Regions from separate parts of the Marinobacter sp. NSM genome, predicted to be linked through region 1. Evidence: predicted binding sites of a transcription regulator. Region 1 holds the regulator's gene; each other region holds the start of a gene.
What was found. The regulator LexA, encoded in region 1, represses DNA repair genes until DNA is damaged. The targets are predictions, from matches to a motif close to CTGTNTNNNNANACAG.

Region 2: a site for LexA is predicted at 2,184-2,199, ahead of recA (recombinase RecA). Genes of this name have one in related genera too.
Region 3: a site for LexA is predicted at 2,060-2,075, ahead of recN (DNA repair protein RecN). Genes of this name have one in related genera too.

The regions. Positions count from the first base shown of each region.
Region 1 is NZ_JBQTCK010000001.1:14,493-18,649, reverse strand. Features, by position in the region: gene ACTZWX_RS00085 (DUF1329 domain-containing protein) at 1-399, opposite strand, end outside; gene ACTZWX_RS00080 (DUF6586 family protein) at 622-1,104, shown strand; gene ACTZWX_RS00075 (hypothetical protein) at 1,166-1,426, shown strand; gene ACTZWX_RS00070 (cell division inhibitor SulA) at 1,433-1,924, opposite strand; gene lexA (transcriptional repressor LexA) at 1,965-2,573, opposite strand; gene ACTZWX_RS00060 (amidoligase family protein) at 2,740-3,741, shown strand; gene ACTZWX_RS00055 (gamma-glutamyl-gamma-aminobutyrate hydrolase family protein) at 3,734-4,157, shown strand, end outside.
Region 2 is NZ_JBQTCK010000008.1:79,173-83,329, forward strand. Features, by position in the region: gene mutS (DNA mismatch repair protein MutS) at 1-1,528, opposite strand, end outside; gene pncC (nicotinamide-nucleotide amidase) at 1,632-2,132, shown strand; gene recA (recombinase RecA) at 2,296-3,339, shown strand; gene ACTZWX_RS15890 (flavodoxin family protein) at 3,523-3,993, shown strand; gene ACTZWX_RS15895 (PilZ domain-containing protein) at 3,994-4,157, opposite strand, start outside.
Region 3 is NZ_JBQTCK010000003.1:201,889-206,045, reverse strand. Features, by position in the region: gene fur (ferric iron uptake transcriptional regulator) at 1-251, shown strand, start outside; gene recN (DNA repair protein RecN) at 311-1,990, opposite strand; gene grpE (nucleotide exchange factor GrpE) at 2,254-2,850, shown strand; gene dnaK (molecular chaperone DnaK) at 2,943-4,157, shown strand, end outside.

The DNA of each region.
Region 1 (4,157 bases):
GTAAAACTTCTCGAAGACATGCTCGGGGAACGCTGCTGTTCGGCGGGTCTGGTACACCGGCATGAAAAATTCCGGGCCGTACTGCTCCAGCATCTGGATGTGGCCGTCCGACAGTACGTCCCGGTACTGGTCCAGATTGTCACGGGTGATAATGTACAGCGCTTCGTCTTCCGGGAACGGATTAATCTCTACGGTGCCTTCGCGCCAATTGGCCGGGGGTGAAACCAACCCGCCAGTCCATGCCGGAATAGTGCCAGACTCGTTACCCGCACGTTCTGCACCCACTGGTGTGAGATCATTCTTCAAACGCTCGGCCTCGGCCGGCGACACCTTGGCCAAGACAGGACCTGAACACCCCAATACCGCCGCTGCAATAGCAGCAATTATCCGGTTCCGCATCCTCATTACCTCCAATAATGGACCATAAGACGATCAAAGCTTGTTCAATCTGTGCGCCTTTGTGCCAGTTTCAAACGACCGTTTCAAGTGATTGTTTGTAGTTTCTTGTGAAATGCAGCTATTCCGGGGAGCCCAGGGGAGGAGAAATTTGCGCGCAAAAATGATATACTCTGACGGTTGTTCTGATTGGACTCTTGAACGCTCACGTAGTGCGGGTGGTAGATGGCATCACAATGGTACTCACTGGTAGCCCAAAAGCTTTTTCTGGCCAACACCTTACTCGCCAGGCTTGAGTCGGACACCAAGCGCTCCGCTGCGGAAACGGAAGCGCTGTCTCAGGGCTCCGCCGAGCTCCTGCTGCGGGCAAGGCAAACGCTGCTGGTCATGATTGCCCGATACCATCAGCATAAAGCCGAAAAACCACAGACACTGGAGGAACTGGAAGCGCTGTTTCCTTACGAGGTACACGAGACCCGGCTTTTAAGAGAACTGGCGGAGACATCAGGAAGCTGGTGGAACCATCTTGACCAGGTTGAATCAGCTTTGAGCCAGCCTCCGACCACACGCAAGAATGTTACGAAAGAGAATATCATTGCGGTTTCCGTCGAACAGGGCCCGGACCGTTCCGCCGCAACACTCAGAAAGACTCTGGCGGCCATGACTGAACTGGCCAAACGGCTTGAGGAACAACACAGCGAGTGGTAGCCCCATCCTGTTGGCTAAATTCCCGCACCGAATCGAATACACCAAGACAAAGGTTGAACGAATGTCACCATCGTTTTTTGAAATCGTACAGCTTGCCAATGGCGACTACGCCTTGCGCCGCATTGATGACGACGCAGCACCGTTGGTGCGCATTTCCTTCTCGCAGGAGGCGAGGGAAATGATGGAAGACCGCGACATGAGCATTGCCAAGGCGATGATTGCAGCAGGGATTGAGGCCGCTGGCAATATCGCACACGATATTGACTGGGACGATGACGACAATGATCTGGCCGAATCCCAGCCCCGATACACCCTCCACTGAACTCCTTTACCGATGACGCAGCACCACGCCGTGGCTGCTACCTTGCGCCGAAGCCTTTTGAAGGGACTCAAAGGCTGAACGCCCGAGCTTGTTAGTCCAGAGCACCACCGCATGACAGGTTCCAGCACTCAAAGCCCGCTCTGCCAGCTGCTGTGCGGAGTAATCGTTGGTTGAGCGCAATACCAGCAACTCACTGGCCACAATACCGTGCATTTTCTGCCACTTACCAACCAGGGACTGTGGCGGGTCAATCAGGGCCAGCCAGCGCTTCTCCTGGTTCAGCTGGGTGAGCATAGGGAGCAGCAACTGGACATTCTCTACCTGGCCTTCAGGAAGAATAATTTCCGTCACGTTACCGCCAAAATCCCTGGTTCCCCGACCGACGTCTGACGAAGAGTCAAGGGCTGTGGCCCGTGCTTTTCCTGTAGACACCGTGCGGGCGGGCATGATGGCCGCCGGCTGGAACGCCATGTTCTGAGTGAAGCTTAACTGTTCCATTGCTCACCTACCTGCGCTAATCGTTTCTTATTGCTGGTTATCAATGCAAATCTGATCGGCGGATCACGCCCACACCCAGACCTTCGATAAACAACTCCTGTTCAGCCAGATCAATTTCAATCGGGGCGAACTCTTCGTTCTCCGCAATCAACCAGACCTTTGAGCCGTCCCTGCGAAACCGCTTTACCGTCACTTCTTCACCAACCCTGGCCACAACCACCTGCCCGTTATGAACATCCTGAGTGCGATGTACTGCGAGCAGATCACCGTCGAGAATGCCAATGTCTTTCATGCTCATGCCGCGCACCCGGAGCAGGTAATCGGCGGATGGCGAGAAAAATTCCGGTTGCAAAGTACAGTGCTCTTCAATGTGTTCCTGGGCGAGAATCGGGCTACCCGCCGCAACCTGGCCGACAACCGGTAACCCCGGGTCCTGCTCCACTTCCGGCAGTCGAATCCCCCGGCTGGCGCCAGGCACCATTTCGATGGCGCCTTTCCTGGCCAGGGCCCGCAAGTGCTCCTCTGCCGCATTGGCGGAGCGAAACCCCAGTTCGGCAGCGATTTCTGCCCGCGTTGGCGGGTAACCGGTTTCGTCTACGTACCGCCGGATGATATCCAGCACCTGGGACTGTCGCGCGGTCAGCTTCATGCATGTACTCCGGGTTTTTCATCCTGGTTTTATATACAGTGATTTGACTATATACAGTGTTTTATCCAGTGTAAAGCCCGATTGAAATTTTCTGTCATGTAATCGGGCCGCTGCATATCGGTGTGTTATGGTTTAAGTCCGTGAATTATATGGATGCAAGGTGCCAATGAATTCGACAGAGCGTTGTGCGATGCCGGAGCGGCTTCGTAATCATCAAGGAGAAGAGCGTAGAGTTGGCGTGGAGATCGAACTCTCCGGACTGGGCTACGATGAACTGGTTGAACATGTCGCCCGCCTGCTCAAGGGCAGCCCGGAGCTGGAGTCGCGTTATGTCAGCCGCCTGGAGACTGACGCCGGAACCTTCACCATTGAGCTGGACTCTGACCCTGTGAAAGATCTTGACCTGGCGGACGAACGCCTGCCCGAGTCAATCCGCGAGCTGGGCACCCACGCCATGGATGTCATCGATTTTGCCGCAGAACGCATTGTGCCTCTTGAGATTGTCGGGCCACCTCTGCCCTTTTCCAGACTGGGTCTGATCGAAGAACTGGTAGACGAGCTGCGCGAACTTGGCGCGGAAGGCAGCCGGGAAGCGATTTATTTTGCTTTCGGCCTGCAACTCAATCCCGAACTGCCGGACCTGGAACCCGCAACCATTGTCACCTACCTGCAGGCCTTCGCGGCACTTTATGACTGGCTCAAATCCCGGCATCAGATTGACATAAGCCGAAAATTTACCACTTACATCGAGCCCTGGAGCAGCCGTTACACGGACATGCTGATGGCGGAAGATTATGCTCCCGACCAGGCCTCGCTGATGAAAGACTACCTGAACTTCAACCCGACGCGGAACAAGGCCTTGGACCTTCTGCCACTGTTTGCACATCTGGATTCAGAGCTGTTGCACGACTATGTGGACGACCCGAGAATCAAGAGCCGGCCGACGCTCCACTACCGGTTACCCGATTGCGATATCGACAACCCCCGATGGCATTTTTCCACGGTCTGGAACGACTGGGTGGTACTGGAGCAGATCGCAAGCCATCCAGAGCACCTGAAAGAACTCAGGGAACTGTTCCGCGAAGCCCAGACATTCAGTTTTCGCAATCTCACCCGCTCATGGCATGACACCACGGAACAATGGCTTAAACAGCGCGGTTATGTCTGAGATCTCAGAAGCACCAGGATCGCCGGGGATCACCATTGGCATCAGCGGCCCCGCCCGGCGCAGCACCGCCCACAGACTGATCAATCTGGGCCTGCGGCTGCATGGCGCCCACACGCACTACATTCGCCCCGGATTCAGCACGGACGTCTCCCTGCTCGATGGCCTGGTGCTCTCTGGCGGCACCCACGTACACCCCAACCGCTATGGCAAACAGCCACAAGTGACCGCGAGATACGACCTGAAACGGGACGAAACCGACTTCAGGCTGCTTGAGCAAGCCGAGGAAATAGACATCCCGGTACTGGGTATATGCCGTGGGGCCCAGTTCATCAATGTCTTTCATGGCGGGTCGTTGTGCCAGAACGTGACCCCGCTGCGAATGAAAACCCGCCACCGCCCTTTGCTGCTCCCCCTTC
Region 2 (4,157 bases), on a different contig from region 1:
TCAGTTCCGGTGTAATGAACCGCTCAGCGTTCTTCAGGGTCTGGCGGCGGATGTAATCCACCGGCGCCTGGTCTGACTGGGCGCGGCTGATCTCGATGTAATAGCCGTGCACCCGGTTGTAGCCCACTTTTAGGGTGGAAATGCCGGTACGTTCCCGCTCCCGGGTTTCCACATCCAGCAGGTATTGGCCAGCGTTCTCGCTGATATTGCGCAGTTCGTCCAGCTCTTCGTCGAACCCCTCACGAATTACGCCACCATCCCGGATAACTACGGGCGGATTCTCGATGATGGCCCGCTCCAGCAAGTCCGCCAGCTCCGGGTATTCGCCGATGACCGTGGCCAGCTTTACCAGGTGATGTGAGTTGACGGGCTTTAAAGCCTCCTGCAGCTCCGGCAGGGTTTGGAAGGCGTCACGCAGGCGTGCAAGATCCCGGGGGCGTGCCGAACGCAGCGCCACACGGGCCAGAATCCGCTCAATATCACCCACCTGCTTGAGCAAGTCGTGGACGGGCTCGTAATGAAAGCCGTCGAGCAGTGCCGAGACCGCCTGCTGGCGCTGGCATACTGCCTCGACATTCCTGAGTGGCCGGTTCAGCCAACGGCGCAGTTCCCGGGCGCCCATGGCCGTGGCTGTGCGGTCCATCACCCAGGCCAGGGTGTACTGCTGGCCACCCATCAGGTTGGTGTCTATTTCCAGGTTGCGGCGGCTGGCGGCATCCAGGATCACCGCATCTTCCCGCCGCTCACGGGTAAGCTTTCGAATGTGGGGCAGGGCGGTACGCTGGGTTTCCCGGGCGTACTGCAGCAGGCAGCCGGCGGCGCAGATTGCCAGGTGCAGATCTTCACAGCCAAAACCGGTCAGATCTTTAACCTGCAGCTGCTGGGTAATCACCCGCCGGGCGGAATCCATCTCAAACAGCCAGGGACCCTGGCGACGAATCCCGGTGAAGCCCTCCAGCACCTCGCCGTAGGGAAAGTCCTCGCTAATCAGAATCTCCGCCGGCCGAAGGCGTTGCAGCTCCCCCTGAAGGTCTTCCAGGCTCTCTAGCTCGGCAACCGAAAACCGGCCACTGGAGATGTCCAGCGACGCGAACCCGAACTGTTCCTTGTAGCTGAAAATCGACACCAGCAGGTTGTCTCGCCGGTCTTCCAGAAACGCCTCATCACTCAGGGTGCCCGGTGTAACCACGCGCACCACCTGACGATCAACCGGCCCCTTACTGGTAGCCGGGTCGCCAATCTGTTCGGCAATGGCAATGGATTGACCTGCGCGCACCATGCGGGCAATGTACCCCTCAGCGGCGTGGAAAGGCACGCCCGCCATCGGGATCGGATTACCGCCGGACTGGCCCCGGGCGGTCAGGGTAATATCCAGCAGTTCAGCCGCTTTCTTGGCGTCGTCGTAGAACAGCTCATAGAAATCACCCATGCGGTAAAACACCAGCTCGTTCGGGTGTTCCCGCTTGATCTTCAGGTACTGCTGCATCATTGGGGTGTGCTTGGAAAGATCGGTCTGGGCTGCTGACATGGACTTGTCCGGTTGATCGTACTGTTGGGTGAAAGCGGGGATTGTAAGAAAATAATGCCCGTGATGAAACGAAGGGTTTGGCAACAGACACAGGGAGATTGTTATGCAGGCCTCTGACCAACAACTGGAGAGTGCTGGAAACACGCTGGGTGATTGGCTCGCCGAGCACGGTAAAACCATCGCCACTGCAGAAAGCTGTACCGGCGGCTGGGTGGCCAAAGTGCTGACTGACCGGGCGGGGTCGTCTGCGTACCTGATGGCCGGACTGGTGACCTACAGCAACGAGGCGAAACAGGCCATTCTGGGGGTTGAAGAATCGGTGCTCGCCGAACATGGCGCGGTAAGCGAGCCAGTGGTTCGTCAGATGGTCGCCGGCGCCATCCGCGCTGCGGATGTGGACATAGCCGTGGCCATCAGCGGCATTGCCGGCCCGGGTGGCGGCAGTGATGAAAAGCCCGTAGGCACCGTATGGTTCGCCTGGGGCACCGGCCCGGACCGCATCGAAACCAGCCTGCAGTGCTTTGACGGCGACCGGGATCAGGTGCGACGCAAGTCGGTTTTGTATGTTCTGCAAGGGGTTACGGAGTTTCTGAAAACACTGTGACGTTTTTCACCCGGGCAGGGGTTGGTCTCAGCGAAGGCTTATGTTTTAATACTGTTCAAATATACAGGAAAACACTGGATGCCTCCGGTGTCATCGCTTTGAATTTCGCTGCTGTTGGCCCAATCGCGGCTCAGCGGCCCCGGAAAATGAGGGTCAGGTACCAATGGAAGACAATCGCAAGAAAGCACTCAGCGCAGCACTCGGCCAGATTGAGCGCCAGTTCGGTAAAGGTGCCGTGATGAAAATGGGCGACCAGCCCCGTGAAGCCATTCCTGCGGTATCCACCGGTTCCCTCGGGCTGGACGTCGCCTTGGGTATTGGCGGTCTGCCTTACGGCCGGATCGTTGAAATCTACGGCCCGGAAAGCTCCGGTAAAACCACACTGACCCTGCAGGTTATTGCGGAAGCCCAAAAGGCCGGAAAAACCTGCGCCTTCATTGACGCCGAGCACGCGCTCGACCCCATTTACGCGGAAAAGCTGGGCGTAAACGTAGACGACCTGCTGGTGTCCCAGCCAGACACCGGCGAACAGGCCCTGGAAATCGCTGACATGCTGGTGCGCTCCAACGCCATTGACGTGATCATCGTCGACTCCGTTGCCGCACTGACACCGAAAGCCGAAATCGAAGGCGAGATGGGCGACAGCCACGTAGGCCTCCAGGCCCGCCTGATGTCCCAGGCTCTGCGTAAACTGACCGGTAACGTCAAACACGCCAACTGCCTGATGGTCTTCATCAACCAGATCCGTATGAAAATCGGCGTCATGTTCGGCAGCCCGGAAACCACCACCGGCGGTAACGCCCTGAAATTCTACTCCTCCGTACGCTTGGACATCCGCCGCATCGGCGCTGTCAAAGAGGGCGACGAAGTGGTTGGTAACGAGACCCGCGTAAAAGTCGTCAAGAACAAGGTATCTCCGCCCTTCAAGCAGGCCGAGTTCCAGATCATGTACGGCAAGGGCATCTACCACATGGCCGAAGTGCTGGACATGGGCGTTAAAGAAGGCTTTGTCGACAAATCCGGCGCCTGGTACGCTTATAACGGCGACAAGATCGGCCAGGGCAAAGCCAACGCCTGCAAGTTCCTGGAAGAGAACATGGACATCGCCAACGAAATCGAAGCCAAGGTTCGCGACAAACTGATGCCCAAGCCGGTGAAGAAAGAAGCGGCAGAAGCGCCAGTGGAAGCAAACGGCGAGCTGTTGTAACTTTTTTCGGACCGCCCTCTGTAAAGTTGGGGGCGGCGCAGTGGGGAGCTTTTCCGGGAATCTCGGAGGCCATGGATGGCCGGAGCGAAGCGCACATGGATGTGCTTGTAGCGTTTCCCGGAAAAGCTCCCCACTGTGCTGACCTGGCACGTTAGTTAGGTGCAGGAATAAGGTTGGAATACTATGACGATAAAAAAGCAGTTGTTGATAGTAGCCCACGCCCCATCCCCCAATACCCTGAAACTCCGGAACGCCACAGAAAAAGGCGCCCGTCACCCCGACATCGAAGCCGTAGAAGTCGTGGTAAAAGCCCCACTCGACGCCGGCCCCGAAGACATCCTCGCCTGCGACGCCATCATCCTCGGCACCACCGAAAACCTCGGCTACATGTCCGGTGCCCTCAAAGACTTCTTCGACCGAAGCTACTACCCCTGCCTTGAGAAAACCCAGGGCCTGCCCTTTGCCTACTACATCCGCGCTGGCCACGACGGCACTGGCACCCGCCGTGCAATTGACAGCATCACCACCGGCCTGCGCTGGAAACGGATACAGGAGCCCCTGCTATGCAGGGGAAATTACAAGGATGAATTCGAACAGCAGTGCGAGGAACTGGGCATGTACGTAGCGGCCAGCCTGGATGCTGGCCTGATCTGATTAGCTGGCAAACCGGTTGTAGAAACCTTCAATCCGGGAAAGGGCATTATCGATCGCTCTGGAATATCCTTTCTTGTCGAGGCAATAGCTGAACTGAAGGCTAACACGGAAGCCGGTCTGAAACGGCTGGCATGACACCACCCGGGCGTCAATGCGCGACTCGC
Region 3 (4,157 bases), on a different contig from region 1:
GGGTGCTGACTCAGTTCGAGGCCGCGGGCCTGGTGTTGCGCCATAACTTTGAGGGTGGCCACGCCGTCTTCGAAATGGCGGGTGATGATCACCATGACCACATGGTATGCACGCAAACCGGAGAAGTGATCGAGTTTGTGGATGAGATCATCGAAGAGCGCCAGCAGAAGATCGCCAGGGAGCACGGCTATGAGATTGTTGATCACAGCCTGATCCTCTACGTTAAGCCGTTGGGCTCTTCCAAGAAATAAGTCAAAAAAAGGGGCCAGCAAGCGCCGGCCCCAACAGCTCTCCGAATCGAGAGGGGGATTCAGTGATGGGTCGCCTGACCCTTAACGAACATCTCCCGGGCGTGGGCAATGGTGTGCTCTGTCATGTCTACGCCGCCCAGCATTCTTGCCACTTCGCCGATTCTTCCCTGGTCATCCAGCGTTTCAATGCGTGAATACGTTGCGTCCTGTTCGGTGAATTTGCTGACGAACAGGTGCTGATGGCACTGAGCTGCCACCTGGGGCAAATGGGTAACGCACAATACCTGGCCATTGCTGCCCAGAGACCTGAGCAAGCGCCCGACCACTTCGGCCGTGCCGCCGCCAATACCGACATCCACTTCATCAAACACCAGTGTGGGCGTGGTGGAGGTCTGGGCGACCACCACCTGAATGGCAAGGCTGATGCGGGACAGTTCGCCGCCCGAGGCAACCTTGGCCAGTGGACGTGCGGGTTGCCCCGGATTGGCGCTGACCAGGAACTCGACGTCTTCCATTCCATGTGGGGCCGGCTCATCATTGTGGTTACGGCCCAGTTTGGTAACAAACTGGACGGCCGGCATGCTCAGCTGTGCAAGCTCCTGGGCAATGCGCTGATCCAGTTCCGCCGCCGCCTGCTCCCGTTTGGCCGTTAGTTGCCCGGCCAGTTCATCAAACCGTTTGCGCAGGGATTGCTGCTCTGCCTCAAGTTGCTCGAGGCTGCCTTCGCCGCCGTCCAGCTCTGCCAGTTCGTTCGACAGGCGTTGGTGCAGTTCCGGCAATTCCTCCGGTGTGATGCGGTGCTTTCGGGCCATTTGATAAATGGCGCTCAGGCGCTCCTCGACTTCGGCCAGCCGTGCGGGGTCTGCTTCGTAGTCTTCAACAAAGTGCCGAAGGTTGTCCCCGGCTTCTGAAATCTGGATCTGTGCTTCGGTCAGCATCTGGATGGTGTCAGCCAGTGCCGGCACCTCCACGGGCAGCTGCTCTAGTTGCTGAAGTGCCTGACGCACCAGATCGGCGGCACTGGTTTCGTCCTCAGTGCACAGCAGGGCAGCCTGATGGCTGCTATGCAGTACCGCGTCGGCCTGGCTCAGCTGCGCTTGTTCCTGTTCAAGGTTTTCCTGTTCGCCGTCGCCCAGTGCGAGCCGGTCCAGCTCCTCCACCTGGTACCGGAGCAGTTGCAGTTTTGCCTCCGCCTCGTCGGCGTTCTGGCGCCGCTGTTCCAGTTTCTGGCTGGTTCTATGCCAGGCTTTCCAGGCATCCCGGGTTTGCTCTGCCAGGTCTTCGGCGCCGGAGAATTCGTCCAGCAGCTTCCGATGAGTGTCTTTTTGCAGCAGTGACTGATGTTGGTGCTGGCTGTGAATGTCCATCAGCAGGCCGCCCAGATCCTTGAGCTGGGAGAGTGGGCAGGGCTGGCCATTAATAAACGCTTTTGAACGACCATCCTTGCTGATGGACCGGCGCAGGATGCAGTCGTCTTTGTCATCCAGTTCGTGTTCTTCCAGCCATTGCCGGGCAATCGGAATACGTGAGATGTCGAAGCTGGCGGTGATATCGGCTCGTTTTGCACCGTGGCGCACGGCACCGGCATCCGCTCGGCCGCCCATGGCCAGGCTGAGCGCATCCAGAACAATGGATTTGCCGGCGCCGGTTTCACCGGTCAGGGCCGTCATGCCTTTGCTGAAATGCAGGTCGACCCGTTCAGCGATGGCGTAGTTGGAGACCGTAAGTTGTGTGAGCATGCCGATAACCTCCGCTCAGGATTGGAGACTCTCTGAAAATTGTCTGGATACTGTTGATGTATACAGTTGCTGTGAATATATACAGGGTTTTTCCTGTTTGCAAATAATCGAATCGTGAAAATCTGAAAGAATGCATCGTTTGAGGTTGAAACCTGAGGGGCGGGCCCCATATCCGTTCGCAAAGTCGTATTTTCCTGCCTGTGCAAGGCGGGGCTCATTTAGCCGCAGGCCCTCGGGCCCAGGGAAAGTCATCAGGAGTTGTCATGAGTGCTGACGATAAGCGCAACGAACAAGTAGACGAGCTGAACGAGGCAGTAAACGCCGCAGAAGAGCAGGGCGAAGCAGAAGCCGCCGGTGCTGAAGAAGGTTCCGAACTGGAACGGCTGAAGGCGCAGTTGCAGGAATATCAGGACCAGGCGTTGAGAGCCCAGGCTGAGATGCAGAATGTGCGTCGTCGTGCCGAAATTGATGTGGAAAAGGCCCACAAGTTCGCTCTGGAAAAGTTTGTGAAAGAGCTTCTTCCGGTGGCAGACAGCCTTGAAAAGGCAGTGGAAAGTACTGAAGGTCATGAAAACGCCGGTGAGCTGGTTGGCTCTATTCGCGAAGGCGTGGAAATGACTTTGGGCCTGTTCATGAACGGGCTCAAGAAATTCAACGTTGAACAGGTGAACCCGGTGGGTGAACCGTTCGATCCGCAACAGCACGAGGCGATGTCTATGGTGCCCGCGCCAGATGCCGAGCCGAACAGTGTGGTTGCCGTGGTGCAGAAGGGCTACCTGCTGAACGGTCGCGTGGTTCGTCCCGCCATGGTGGTTGTGGCGAAGGCCGAAGATGCACCAAAAATCGATGAGCAGGCTTGAAAAGCCGATTAAAGCGCCAATATAGCGATTAAACAGCGACAGTCAGGGCAAAACTCCCTGGGACAGCATTCAGAAAGATTTGGAGTGATTCGATGAGCAAGATTATTGGTATCGACCTGGGAACGACCAACTCCTGTGTGGCCATCATGGATGGCGACAAGGTAAAGGTTATTGAAAACGCAGAGGGTGATCGTACTACTCCCTCCATTATCGCGTACACCGACGATAACGAGACCCTGGTTGGTCAGTCCGCCAAGCGCCAGGCGGTCACCAACCCCCATAACACCCTTTACGCCATCAAGCGACTGATCGGTCGTCGTTTTGAGGACGATGTGGTTCAGAAAGACATCAAGATGGTGCCTTACAAAATCTCCAAGGCCGACAACGGCGACGCCTGGGTTGAAGTGAAGGGCCAGAAGATGGCACCGCCCCAGATCTCTGCAGAAGTTCTGAAGAAAATGAAGAAGACTGCAGAAGACTACCTGGGCGAGAAGGTAACGGAAGCAGTTATCACCGTGCCGGCTTACTTCAACGACAGTCAGCGTCAGGCCACCAAAGACGCGGGCAAGATCGCCGGTCTGGAAGTGAAGCGTATCATCAACGAGCCGACCGCGGCTGCCCTGGCCTATGGTCTGGACAAGAAGAGCGGTGACCGCACAGTTGCTGTATACGATCTGGGTGGTGGTACTTTCGACCTCTCCATTATTGAAATTGCGGATGTCGACGGTGAGCATCAGTTCGAGGTTCTGGCCACCAACGGTGACACCTTCCTGGGTGGTGAAGACTTCGATCTGAAAGTCATCGAGTACCTGGCAGACCAGTTCAAGAAAGACAGTGGCATCGACCTGCGCGGCGATTCCCTGGCCATGCAGCGCCTGAAGGAAGCCGGTGAGAAAGCGAAGATCGAGCTGTCCAGCAGCCAGCAGACAGACGTGAACCTGCCATACATCACTGCAGATGCGTCTGGGCCGAAGCACATGAACGTGAAGCTGACCCGTGCCAAGCTGGAAAGCCTGGTGGAAGACCTGGTTAATCGCAGCCTAGAGCCCTGTAAAGTGGCCCTGCAGGACGCCGGCATGAAGGCTTCTGAAATCGACGAGGTTATCCTGGTTGGTGGTCAGACCCGTATGCCGCTCGTGCAGGAAAAGGTTAAAGAGTTCTTCGGCAAAGAAGCCCGTAAAGATGTGAACCCGGACGAAGCCGTGGCCATGGGTGCTGCCATCCAGGCGGCCGTTCTTTCCGGTGACGTGAAAGATGTGCTGCTGCTGGACGTAACCCCGCTGACCCTGGGTATCGAAACCATGGGT